One region of the Staphylococcus sp. EG-SA-2 genome, then DNA from elsewhere that is predicted to be linked to it. Evidence: predicted binding sites of a transcription regulator. Region 1 holds the regulator's gene; the other holds the start of a gene.
The links. Region 1 encodes Rex, which represses fermentation and respiration genes when NADH is low (regulators of the CRP and FNR family bind a similar motif). Its sites were predicted from a motif close to TTGTGAAATATTTCACAA; they were not measured.
Positions count from the first base shown of each region.

Region 2: the regulator Rex is predicted to act here: its motif matches at 2,346-2,363, upstream of IDG60_RS05715 (L-lactate dehydrogenase).

Region 1 covers NZ_JACYHC010001282.1:109-8,405, reverse strand. The annotation lists gene IDG60_RS20735 (LacI family DNA-binding transcriptional regulator) at 1-620, opposite strand, end outside; gene IDG60_RS20730 (ammonium transporter) at 803-2,053, opposite strand; gene IDG60_RS20725 (sulfurtransferase TusA family protein) at 2,261-2,485, opposite strand; gene IDG60_RS20720 (YeeE/YedE family protein) at 2,545-3,624, opposite strand; gene IDG60_RS20715 (redox-sensing transcriptional repressor Rex) at 3,928-4,563, opposite strand; gene IDG60_RS20710 (ABC-F family ATP-binding cassette domain-containing protein) at 4,816-6,744, shown strand; gene IDG60_RS20705 (hypothetical protein) at 6,888-7,016, opposite strand; partial or broken gene IDG60_RS20700 (MutS family DNA mismatch repair protein) at 7,105-8,297, shown strand, end outside.
Region 2 covers NZ_JACYHC010000444.1:10,783-16,948, forward strand. The annotation lists gene ptsG (glucose-specific PTS transporter subunit IIBC) at 1-863, shown strand, start outside; gene IDG60_RS05715 (L-lactate dehydrogenase) at 1,183-2,136, opposite strand; gene IDG60_RS05720 (hypothetical protein) at 2,447-2,554, opposite strand; gene IDG60_RS05725 (globin domain-containing protein) at 2,709-3,854, shown strand; gene IDG60_RS05730 (hypothetical protein) at 3,880-4,053, shown strand; gene IDG60_RS05735 (DUF488 domain-containing protein) at 4,210-4,566, shown strand; gene nikA (nickel ABC transporter substrate-binding protein) at 4,764-6,166, shown strand, end outside.

The DNA of each region.
Region 1 (8,297 bases):
GGTTTAATTTGGTATTTAGCTAACTGGTCAAGTAAACCACGTTTTCTATGTATACCAACTGCAATATCTTTTTCACTTACACTAAACACTTCAACTTGTTGATATCCCTGTTGACCAATCCATTCGCCTATAATTTGACCTGCTTTATAATCATCATGCACAATACTATGAAGTTGTTCATGTTGTTGACCAACAATAACGATTGGTACATTCATTTTATTAATGACTTCAATATGTCTCTCTGTTATGTCTGTAGCCATTAAAACAATACCATCTACTTTACTGCGTGCTAATGTTTCAAGCGCTTGTATTTCTGCTTCGATATTTAAACCTGTGTAATTTAAAATTAATTGTGATTCATATTTTTGGCATTGTTTTGCCAATCCTTTGATTGTTTCATCTACTGCATATGAATTCATTCTAGGTATAATGGCACCAATAAGGTGTGTTTGTCTCGCTCTTAAACTTTGAGCAAATTGATTCGGTTGATAGTCATGTTCTGCTATAATTCTTGTTAATTTTTCACTTGTTTTTTTACTGACAGATCCATTATTTAAAAATCTAGATACTGTGCTTTTTGAAACGCCTGCCAATTTGGCAATATCAGATATATTTTTCATACTTATTCACCTATCATTATTTGTGACACTTAGCCTTATTTTAGCATATGTGTAACCGCTTTAAATAATATTTCTGCTTCTTTCATAAAAAGATTTCAAAATAAAACTTTTGTATAACAAAATGTCCCAACATCAACCTTTAGTTAAATGTCAGGACAATGAATATTCTATGTAAATATATTCTAATATCGAATATGTTTATTGAATCTATTTAGCTCACCTTCAAAGTAAGCATGTTCACCGTGAACAATCTTGTCTAATCCTATATTCGTTTCTTGTTCCGTAACAGATAATGGTGTAATTAATTTAATTACTTTCGCAATAATAAACGTCATGACGATACTAAAAATTACAACTGCTGTTACACATAATATTTGTACAAGTATAATATGTATGTCACCAGTATAAATAAAGCCATTCTCAATGTCAGGATTGGCTTTTTTACTTTGGAAAACTGCTGTTAAAACAGCACCAATAATACCACCAACACCATGAATACCAAATGCATCTAATGCATCATGATATTTTAGTTTTACCTTGATGTAATTAATGACAATATAACAACAGATACCTCCTATTAAAGCCATTATTGTTGCACTAAGATATGTTACATATCCTGCTGCAGGAGTAATAACAACTAATCCTGCTAATGCACCGAGTAAAAGTCCAAGTAAACTTGTCGTCTTTTTAAAAATATATTCTAAAATTAACCAACCTATAGCACCTGCACTGGCTGAAATGACAGTATTTGTAAATGCAAGCATCGCAATATTATCAAATGTAAAAGCACTACCTACATTAAATCCATACCAACCAATCCACACGAATATACCGCCAATCAACGTAATGATAAGATTATGTGGTGTTGATTCAGAATGTTTGTTTCCTTTTCCAATCATAATAGCTAATACTAAACCAGAAACACCTGATGTAATATGAACAACCGTACCTCCAGCGAAATCTAATACACCGAGTTTATTAATCCAACCGCCGCCCCAAACCCAATGTGCTACTGGACTGTATACAAGAGCAGTCCATATTACTACGAATAATAAATAAGGAATAAACTTCATTTTCTCAGCGATTGAACCAGATAAAATAGAAATTGCAATCGTACAAAACATCATTTGAAATAACATAAACAAAGCGAAAGGAATATGTGGGCTAATATCTTCTTGAGTCGCAAAACCTACATGATTAAGAAAAGTATATTCCCAATTTCCGAACCATAAATTCCCATTCCCAAAACTAATTGTAAAACCAACTGTTATCCATACAAATGTAACAAGCACAATTGCTGCCATACTTTGCATGACAGTATTAAGCGCATTTTTAGATTGAACTAACCCACCATAAAATAAACTTAATCCTGGTGTCATTAACCAAACTAATAATGTACACAAAAACATAAATATCGTATCGTTAAGATTCATACTTACCACTCCCTTGTTTTCATAATAATCTGACAATTTATAAAAAGCAAAAATGCGTTAAGTTTTATTACATCTTTTGAAATAAAATATGCCACACTATATAAAAATGATTTCATGAACTAAAACAAAAAAGACTACTTACTCACTTTTAAATTAGCGGAAGTAGCCATAGAATCTAATATCTATTTTATTGTTAAAATGATAACGTTAAACTTTTTGAATTGTAATTGTCCATGAAGCATTATCAATTTGTTCATAGTTTGTTATAGGATAACCATTTTCTGCAGCCCAATTTGGAATGGCTTCCGTCGCTTGCGTGCAATCAAAATCAATTTTTAATTCATCTCCAGATTGCAATGTTGCCATTTTCTTTTGCGCTTCAATTAACGGAAATGGACATACCATTCCTACTGTACCTAATTCGTGTATCATAATTATTTCTCCTTTTCCAATCACTTTTATTTGATCAACATCATTTGCATAATAATCTTCTATACTATTTGCGTTTGCTGTTTAACCTTTGCGGATTGTTGTTGTACTTTTTTCATTGGACGAACAAAGATAAAATGACTCATTGTCCATACACCAACTATCATCGATGCTAGCGCAATCCATCCTTGCCAAGTCATCGTTGCCGTTTCAACCAAACCGTTACCGATAGAACAACCACCAGCAACTGACGCACCAAATCCCATACATATGCCACCAATGGCACTGTTTCGTATTGTAATCTTGTCTGGCAATCGCCATTTAAATTCTCTTGATCCTCTAGCTGCAATATATGAACCAATGAAAATTCCTAGAACTAAAAAGACACCCCAATCAATAAATTTAGTTTCACCTGTAATCAAAAAGTGTACTAAATTTGCTGAAGGCGTTGTTATACCTAAACCGTCATTTCTTCCAGTTGATGCACTCATTGGCCAAGCTAAGAGTGCGATAAGTCCAATTACAATTGCTGCAATAAATGGATGGTATCGTTTTTCGAAAAGGTAATATCTAATACCTGTATAACGTTGCTTTAGTTTTGGAACAGCAACTCGAACTTTCTTATTATTGAGTGTTCTTACAACTAGAAAAATGGTGATTATAGTTAATATAACGACTAATCCCCAAAACGGAATGCCAGTTGTTTGAGACATATCACTATTTACATTCGTTGGTTGATTAATTTTATCCATTACTGGCTTTAAAATCCCTGTTTTAGTGATTGCTGCAGTAACAGCATATAATACTAATGCAATCCAACTACCAATTAGCCCTTCACCAGCGCGATACCAAGTACCTGTTGCACACCCTCCAGCCAATACTATTCCAATTCCAAAAATAAAAGAACCTATAATTGTTCCCAATATTGGAAAACTATGTGCAGGAATTTGTAAAATATCTGTTGCCGTCAAAATCAATAATCCTATACTTTGAATAGTAATAGCGATTAATAATGCATAGAACATCTTATTATTCTTTTGCACATACATATCTCGAAAGCCACCTGTTAAACAAAATCTTGTTCTTTGCATGACAAAACCTAAGAGTCCCCCGACAATTAAGCCACTAAAAATCATCCACATAATCCTAACCCCTCATTTCCGATAAGTTTAGTATGTATTATAGGTGATGATTTTCTTGTTTTCAACCTTATACACAATATTTTTGATATTTATATTATATTCATATAAGGAAGGCGATTAATTACGATTCATCATTATATCTCTACGTGTTAATTTATTAACCTATACTATATTTATCAACACAACAGTTTTTCCTTTCATTTTCAAACATAACAGAAAAAGCCTGAGACATACTTAGTCCCAGACTGTTCTATAATTAATTAAAGATATAACAAGGTTAATCATTCAAAGCTAACATCACATTTATTCACTGTAATTTTTCATAAAGAATAATAATGACTGTAATTCTATACCTAAGTCAATTTGATGTACTTGCACATCTGAAGGCGTATTAATTCTACCAGGAGTGAAGTTTAAAATACCTTTCACACCAGCTTGGACGAGTTCATCTGCAACTTTCTGTGCAACTCTTTCTGGTGTAGTTAGAATCACAACATCTATTTCTTCCTTCTTCAATGTTGTTATTAATTCATCGTTATCTTTTACAATAACGTTCCCTATTTTCTGGCCAATAACATCTTCTTTTACGTCAAACGCTTCTGTAATCGTCATATCGTCATGTATTGAAAAGTTATATGTGAGCAAAGCTTTCCCTAGGTTCCCAACTCCGACAATTGCGATTTTGATCATGTCACTCTCGCTTAGTTCAGATTTAAAGAAATCCAATAAACTATCTATATTATATCCGTACCCTTTTTTACCTAATTCGCCAAAATATGAAAAGTCACGACGAATTGTTGCCGAGTCAATTTGTAACGCATCGCTAATCGCTTTTGAATTTACACGATCTATACCTTTAGATTTTAATGAACTGACAAATCTATAATATAACGGCAAACGTTTTAAAGTTGCTCGAGGAATTTTAACTTGGTCACTCATTCGCTATTTCCTCCTTCGTGTTTGAATGAATTATATCTATGTATTCAAACGAGTTAGAGCGTAATTGTTAGATTATTAAAAAACAAATAATTGATTACAATGAATACCTAAATATTATACATTATTGAATTTTAAAAATAAATATCTTAGTTTCAAGACGGCGTTTTATACTGTAAAATGGTTATTAATGTAATAATTACGACTTTTTTCATAAGTTAATAAAATTTGAGAAAGACGAAAGGTGAAGATCGAATGATACTTTTACAACTCAATCATATATCAAAATCGTTCGATGGTGAAGATATATTTACTGATGTTGATTTTGAAGTAAAAACTGGTGAACGAATTGGTATCGTAGGAAGAAATGGCGCCGGTAAATCAACATTGATGAAAATTATAGCTGGTGTAGAAAACTATGATTCTGGAAATGTGTCAAAAATTAAAAACTTAAAACTAGGTTATTTAACTCAACAAATGACTTTAAATTCTAATGCAACAGTTTTTGAAGAAATGTCAAAACCATTTGAACATATTAAACGAATGGAAAGCTTAATCAAAGAAGAAACAGATTGGTTATCAAAACATGCAAATGATTACGATAGTGATACATATAAAACACATATGTCCCGTTATGAATCTTTATCGAATCAATTTGAACAATTAGAAGGGTATCAATATGAAAGTAAAATTAAAACAGTACTTCACGGGTTAAATTTTAGTGAAGAAGATTTCAATAAACCTATCAATGATTTTAGCGGTGGCCAAAAAACACGTTTATCTTTAGCTCAAATGCTATTAAACGAACCTGATTTATTACTTTTAGATGAACCTACTAACCACTTAGATTTAGAAACGACAAAGTGGCTTGAAGATTATCTACGTTATTTTAAAGGTGCAATCGTCATCATCAGCCATGATCGTTACTTTTTAGATAAAATAGTTACTCAAATTTATGATGTGGCTTTAGGTGATGTCAAACGCTATGTTGGTAATTACGAGGAATTTATACAGCAACGGGATTTATATTATCAAAAACGAATGCAAGAATATGAAAGTCAACAAGCAGAAATAAAACGATTAGAAACTTTTGTTGAGAAAAATATTACCCGTGCTTCAACAAGTGGAATGGCAAAAAGTAGACGTAAGATTTTAGAAAAAATGGAACGCATTGATAAACCAATGTTAGATGCCAAAAGTGCAAATATTCAATTTGGCTTTGACCGGAATACAGGTAATGACGTCATGCATGTAAAAAATTTAGAAATCGGTTATCAAACTGCAATTACCAAACCTATCAGTATAGAGGTCTCTAAAGGCGATCATATAGCAATCATTGGGCCAAATGGTATTGGAAAATCGACCTTAATTAAAACTATTGCTAATCAACAAAAAGCGCTTAATGGCGATATTACTTTCGGCGCAAATTTACAAATTGGTTATTATGATCAAAAGCAAGCAGAATTTAAATCTAGTAAAACGATTTTAGATTATGTGTGGGATCAATATCCGTTAATGAATGAAAAAGATATTCGAGCAGTTCTTGGACGTTTCTTATTTGTACAAGACGATGTTAAAAAGATAATTAATGATTTATCTGGTGGTGAAAAAGCACGTTTACAACTAGCACTACTTATGTTGCAACGTGACAATGTACTTATTTTAGATGAACCTACCAACCACCTCGATATAGATTCAAAAGAAATGTTAGAGCAAGCACTCCAACATTTTGAAGGAACAATACTATTTGTTTCCCATGATCGTTACTTTATTAACCAATTAGCAAACAAGGTATTTGATTTAACAATTGATGGCGGAAAGATGTATTTAGGAGATTATCAATATTACATTGAAAAAGTTGAGGAAGCCGAAGCGTTGAAAGCGCACCAAGAAGAACAGTCAGTTAACGTACAAGCACATAAAAAGTCTATGGAACAATCGTCGTATCATAACCAAAAAGAACAAAGACGTGAACAACGCAAACTTGAACGACAAATATCCGAGTGTGAAAATGAAATAGAAACTTTAGAGACTACTATCTTACAAATAGACGAGCAATTAACCCAACCAGAAGTGTATAACAATCCACAAAAAGCAAACGAATTAGCTATCCAAAAACAAGATAGCGAACAAAAATTAGAACACGCTATGTCTAAATGGGAAGAATTACAACAAAAACTATAAAAATATACATAACTCTAACTGTAAATTCGCTATAGTTAGAGTTATTTTTTTACAAATTTTAATTTTTTTATTCACAATAAAAACGCTGATATTATAGCTATCCACAGACTTATCCTAGTTATCCACAAGTAAATTAACACTAATCAATTATTTATTTTCTGTTTTCCCACCTGATATCCACAATAAATGACGTTATCAACACCTTTTATCCACAAGTTATTCACTCTTTGTTGATAAGTACGCATGTTCTCTATTGACATTGTTTTTATCAAAATTCATTGTTAAGACACTTTCTTTATGAAATAATAATATTATTGAAGTATATTTTTATTATTATTAAAAATAAATAAGGAGATACTTATGAGCACAAATCAAACATTTTTAATATTTGTTATAGCAATTATTCTACTTACATCTGTAATAGGAATTGTTGGACGATACATGAGTCGTCAACGTCTATTAAAATCTATGGAAACATTATGGCAAACGATTTCTCCATTAGAAGCTTTTATCAGACCGAACTCACATTTCGACTATGAGTATAAGCTCTACAAGGAAAAATTTGAATCACATTCATTAGTTGATGATAAAACTTGGTCCGACTTAAATATGAATGCAATTTTTCATAAGATGAATTATAATTTAACAGCTATTGGTGAAATGAAGCTATATGCCTGTTTACGTGGAATGCTTTCAATTACGAACAAATCATTACTTAGTTTATTTAATGATAATGCTGAATTTAGAAAAAACGTAACATATCATTTAGCTTTGATTGGTAAAACTGTTTATCCAACATTTCCAGACCAAATCACACCGGTAAAACGTCAAAATATATTGTTTCTATGCCCGTTTTTACCAGTTATCTCATTTGCAGTTATATTTATTAATTCACAAGTTGGTATTTTATTATTTCTTATGAGTTGCCTATTTAATATCATTTTATCAGCAACTTTAAAGCGTACATATGAGGATGACTTAAAATCTATCTTTTATGCATCCAATGTTTTAAAACAAGGCTATACTATCTCAAAAATTAAACATGCTCCACAACCTGAAGTCAATTTTAAGCAATTTAGAACAGCACGTCATTTAACGAGTGTTTTAGCTGAAGTTAATGATGAAGATATCGGAGCTATGGTAATTAAACTAGTTAAACTTATTTTCATGCTTGATTATGTTTTATTTCATTCAATTCAAAAAAGCTATACAACACATATGAATGAGCTTAAAAATTGTTTCGATTACATAGCTGAATTAGATAATCATTATGCATTAGCAATGTATCGTAGAACGCTAGAATGTTATACTGAACCACAAATTGATGATACAAATGATGGCATAGTATTCTCTGAGTTAACACATCCACTCATAGCAGATGCAGTAGCCAATGATTTCTCACTTTCACAAAATATACTGTTAACTGGGTCTAATGCTTCGGGTAAATCAACATTTATGAAATCCATAGCAATAAACATTATTCTTGCATCGGCTATACAAACAGTTACCGCAAGCAAATTTGTATATCAACCTGGAATTGTGTTCACGTCAAT
Region 2 (6,166 bases), on a different contig from region 1:
TGTTAGGTCCACTCGGTTTACACCATATTTTTTACTTACCGTTTTGGCAGACGGCACTTGGTGGTACTTTAGAAGTCAAAGGGCACTTAGTTCAAGGTACGCAGAACATCTTCTTTGCTCAACTTGGTGATCCAGATGTGACGAAGTATTATTCAGGTGTGTCACGCTTTATGTCAGGCCGTTTTATTACGATGATGTTCGGCTTATGTGGTGCCGCACTTGCAATTTATCACACAGCTAAACCTGAACATAAAAAAGTTGTCGGCGGTTTAATGTTATCCGCTGCACTCACTTCATTTTTAACAGGTATTACCGAACCTTTAGAGTTTAGTTTCTTGTTTGTCGCACCTATTCTTTATGTAATCCATGCCTTCTTTGATGGATTAGCATTTATGATGGCAGACATTTTCAACATTACAATTGGTCAAACCTTCAGTGGAGGCTTTATCGATTTCTTACTCTTTGGTGTGCTACAAGGTAATAGTAAAACAAACTACCTATACGTCATACCTATTGGAATTGTGTGGTTCTGTTTGTATTACATCGTTTTCAGATTCTTAATTACGAAATTTAATTTCAAAACACCTGGTCGAGAAGATAAAGCTGCAGCACAACAAGTTGAGGCTACTGAAAGAGCACAAACTATTGTTGCTGGTTTGGGAGGCAAAGATAACATTGAAATCGTTGACTGTTGTGCAACGAGACTACGCGTCACACTTAATCAAAATGACAAAGTCGATAAAGTATTACTCGAAAGTACTGGTGCCAAAGGTGTAATCCAGCAAGGCACTGGTGTGCAAGTAATTTATGGGCCTCACGTTACAGTTATCAAAAATGAAATTGAAGAATTGCTCGGGGATTAAGACTAACCGAAATATCAACAGAACTAATGGCAACGATGTACGAAGTAAGAAGTGACATCGTTGCTTTTATTTTTAATGTTACATTTGAAGCATTAAGTTCATCATACACTGTAGTGAGCCCGCAAATCGCCTCTGCTAGACAATCATCTTAATGCTATGATTAAAGCTTAAGTGCCAGATTTGAATTTAATTTCAACAACGACTTTCACTACATTAAAAATAGGGCTACTCGACACATATAGTTGTATCAAATAGCCCTTTATACAATTTTTTGGGTAAGGTTTTACAATTTTTGGAATGGTATAGATTTTATAAAAAGTTATTTAAGTTCTTCTGCTTCAGCCATAATATCTTTTAATGTTTTAGCTGAATGTGCGAACTTGCTTTGTTCTTCGTCGTTTAATGGGATTTCTACGACGTTGCGAATACCGTTTCTATTGATGACTGCTGGAACACCAATATAAACATCTTCTTCATCATATTCGCCTTCTAATAATGCTGATACAGTCAATACGGCATCTTCATTTCTGAAAATCGCTTCAGTAATTCTAGCTAATCCCATTGCAACACCATAATAAGTGGCACCTTTAGCTTGAATAATGTCATATGCTGCATCACGTGTTTGAACAAAAATTTGTTCAATTTGCGCTTTGCCCTCAGGACGTTGTTCAAGTAATGTCTTCAAAGGTTGACCCGCAATATTAGCGTGTGACCATACTGGTAATTCAGTGTCACCATGTTCACCAATAATTTGAGCATCGACGCTACGTGGCGCAACATCGAACGCTTCGCTTAACAATAATCTAAAGCGTGCAGAGTCTAAAATTGTACCAGAACCTATAACACGTTCTTTAGGTAAACCAGAGAATTTCCATGTTGCATACGCTAAAATATCAACAGGATTTGTAGCTACCAAGAAAATACCATCAAATTTTGATGCCATTACTTCACCAACAATTGATTTGAATATTTTCAAGTTTTTAGATACTAAATCTAAACGTGTTTCTCCAGGTTTTTGTGCAGCACCAGCACAGATGACAACTAGATCCGCATCATGACAATCACTGTATTCGCCAGCTTTCACACGAACTGTTGTTGGAGAATATGGTGTGGCATGTTTTAAATCCATAACATCTCCTCGAACTTTTTCAGTGTCTAAATCAATGATGACTAATTCATCAACAATGCTTTGGTTCACTAATGAAAATGCGTAGCTTGAACCTACTGCACCATTACCTATTAATACAACTTTGTTCCCTTTAAATTTGTTCATTACAAAAACTCCCTTATGATTAATTCACTAACATACGTGTAGCTTCAAATATGTTAGTTTAATGCTGCTTATTGACGATACAAAAGCAAATAAACATCTCTTTTATTTTCAACGCATAACTTAAAAGGTCATGTGTCATCCGCTTTTAAGTTTGTGATTTATTTCACATATAAAATGTAACATGCATTAAGTACTGGGTCAATATTAAATTGTGATTTATTTCACATTTTATTTTAATTTTTACACCTTTTTAATTTGTATACGATTACATCTTAGGTGTCTTTAGTCTTCGTACTTCGCCAGTGATTATTTACACTTTCACATTTTTATTATCATGTTTACTTTTTTCTAAGAAAACAACAATGTTTTTTGAATTAGTCAAATAAATGCGCGCAATCGTCGGTGTGCAAACAGACAATTGTACACAATGCTTATTGATAAGTATTTAAAAAATTAAAAATGTCATACAATTATCAAATTTGCCATTTTATTTATATTTTCTCAAACCAATTAATTGAATATCGAAATTTTTAGTAGAATAATCAAAATAGACAGATTAAAGGAGGAGTATCATGCTTACAGAACAAGAGAAAGACATTATCAAACAAACGGTGCCTTTACTTAAAGAGAAAGGGACAGAAATTACGTCAATCTTTTATCCAAAAATGTTTAAAGCGCATCCTGAACTTTTAAACATGTTTAATCAAACGAACCAAAAACGAGGCATGCAATCTTCAGCATTAGCACAAGCTGTAATGGCCGCTGCGGTTAATATCGATAACTTAAGTGTTATTAAACCAGTCATTATGCCAGTCGCATATAAACACTGTGCATTACAAGTTTATGCTGAACATTATCCAATTGTGGGGGAAAATTTATTAAAAGCAATCCAAGACGTGACAGGTTTAGAAGAACATGACCCTGTGATTCAAGCTTGGGCAAAAGCATATGGTGTTATTGCGGATGTGTTCATCCAAATTGAAAAAGAAATTTATGATCAAATGATGTGGATTGGTTTTAAACCATTCAAAATTACCAATATTAAACAAGAATCTGAAGACATTAAATCATTTACAGTTGAAACTGAAGAATATGACTTTAGTGAATTTACACCAGGCCAATACATCACAGTTGATGTTTCTAGTGATAAACTTCCATATAGAGCTAAACGTCACTATTCTATCGTATCAGGTGAAAAAAACCATTTAACTTTTGGCGTTAAACGTGATGTCACAACAGAACATGAAGGCGAAGTTTCAACAATTTTACACGATGAGATTAAAGAAGGCGATATGATTAATTTAGCTGCGCCTGTAGGTGGATTCGTATTAGAGAATACGACTGAACCACAACTTTTCTTAGGTTCAGGTATTGGCGTCACACCTTTAGTAGCAATGTATGAAGCTGCCTCTGCCAAAGGTTTAGATACACAGATGGTTCAAGTTGCTGAAAATGAACAACATTTACCTTTCAAAGACAACTTCAACAGTATCGCAAGCCATTATGACAACGCTAAATTATATACACACTTAAAAGATAAACAAGGCTATATTGGCACTGAAGAATTACAAGCATTTTTAGCAAATAAACCTGAAATTTATATCTGTGGTGGTACAAAATTCTTACAATCTATGATCGAAGCACTTAAATCTTTAAATTACGATATGGATCGCGTACACTACGAAACATTTATTCCAAGACTAAGCGTTGCAGTATAACTGAGAAAAGAGGTTTAGTGCTCATATGAAACTTAATCAACGTTACGTAAAAGTATTTGCATTATATTTCGTAAGTATTGTTACTGCAAATATTATTGTTAAAAATAATAATTTAATTAAAACATTGATACAAACCATAGCCGGGTACACGGTCTTTGCAGTTGGTTTGAAGTATTTAACTAAACGTAAAAATAAATGACATCTATACCAAAACAGCTATGACTTTACTTTGTCATGGCTGTTTTTTAATTGGGAGTAGGACAGAGATGATATTTTCGCAAAATTTATTTGGTCGTCCCACCACAACATGCATTGATGTATGCTCACTGAATTTCATAAGAAAGGAGTTCACAAGATGACCGTAGATATTGGACGGATTTATGACAATAAAGATAATACCGACGCTATTCGTATCCTAGTCGATAGAGTCTGGCCGAGAGGTATTTCGAAAAGAACTGCTAACCTAGATTATTGGTTAAAAGACATTGCCCCTTCTACTGAGTTGCGACAATGGTTCCAACATGATCCTAAACTTTTTGGAGCTTTTAAAGAAAAATATGAAAAAGAATTACGTGATCAGGATGCGCAAAAAGATGCTTTTGAAAAATTAAAGGATATTGTAAATCAGCATAATCATGTTCTATTGTTATATGCAGCAAAAGATACTAAACATAACCAAGCTGTAGTACTACAGCAGTTGCTCAATACTTAGTTATATATGTTTATCGTGAATCACTATAAATGTCGCTAACTTCATTTCTAATATTTATTTTTAAAAAGCATAATTACTACAATTAATTGAACTTTAATAATTACTAAACTTGAACAACATTTTACTTTAACAAAATAAAGTTTTAAAATATTAATTGTTGGGTTTTACATAGTAATTAGAAAGAGAGTGTTAATGAAATGAAGTTTAAAAGACTAGCAACTATATTTTCAGCAGTATTAGTGTTATCAGGATGTGGCTCAATGCATTCATCTGGCAAAGACTTAAATATTTCGTTACCGTTAAAAACAAAGTCTATTGCACCTTATGAAACAGATGTACCAGTTAAGATTGGTGCTGCAGAATCATTATTTAAAACAAATGATCAAGGAAAAATAGAAAAAGCATTAGTGAAATCGTATCATCAACCAAATGATACAACGTTAGATATAGAATTAAAAGATAATATTAAATTTCAAAACGGTCAAAAATTGACTGCAGAAAAAGTGAAATCTAGCCTTGAAAATAGCATGAAAAAAAGCGACTTGGTCAAATATTCATTACCAATATCATCAATTACCGCTAAAGGTCAAAAACTGACAATTAAAACCAACTCCGCTTACCCTGAACTTGTATCTGAATTAGCTAATCCTTTTATGGCAATTTATGATACAGATGCTAAATCAGATGTTAATCAAACTCCTGTTGGTACAGGCCCTTACCAAATAAAAGATTATAAGCAATCTCGAAAAATATCATTGTCGAATTTTAAGGACTATTGGCAAGGTAAACCCAAACTTGATCATATTACTGTGACGTACCAAGAAGACGGCAATAATCGCGTCAGAAATTTAGAATCTCAAAAAGATGATTTAATAACTGATGTCCCAGTTAATAAAGTTCAAGACATAGAAAATAATCAAAATTTAAAAGTGTCAAAAGAATCTGGATTTAGAACTTCTTTACTTATGTATAATCATACTAATAAAAAAATGACTAAATCCGTTCGTGAAGCATTAGATCATATCATTGATAGACAAGGTATTGCAGATCATATTTATCAAGGTTATGCGAAACCTGCAACGAGTCCATTTAATGATAAAATTCCATATATTAAAGAACCTAAGTTAACCAAACAAAATATCGAACAAGCAAAAACGTTATTAGCTAAAGATGGTTATACAAAAGAACACCCTTTAAAAATTAAGTTAATTACGTATGACGGTCGTCCAGAGCTATCGAAAATTGCGCAAGTATTACAATCAGATGCTAAAAAAGCAAATATTGAAATCGACATTAAAAGTGTTGATGACATAGAAGGTTACTTAAAAGACCGTTCTGCATGGGATGCAACGATGTATAGTTTCGGAACAATCCCTCGCGGTGATACAGGTTATTTCTTTAATCAAGCATATAAAAAAGATGGTGCTATTAATAAAGGAGACTACAATAATAGCAACGTCGATGATTTAATTAATCAATTGAATCATACTGTAGATGTTAAGGAACGTCACAATATTTCTAATGATATTATTAAATTATCAAGTCGAGATGTACCAAACAGTTATATTGCTTACAACGATCAAATAGTCGCTGCTAACTC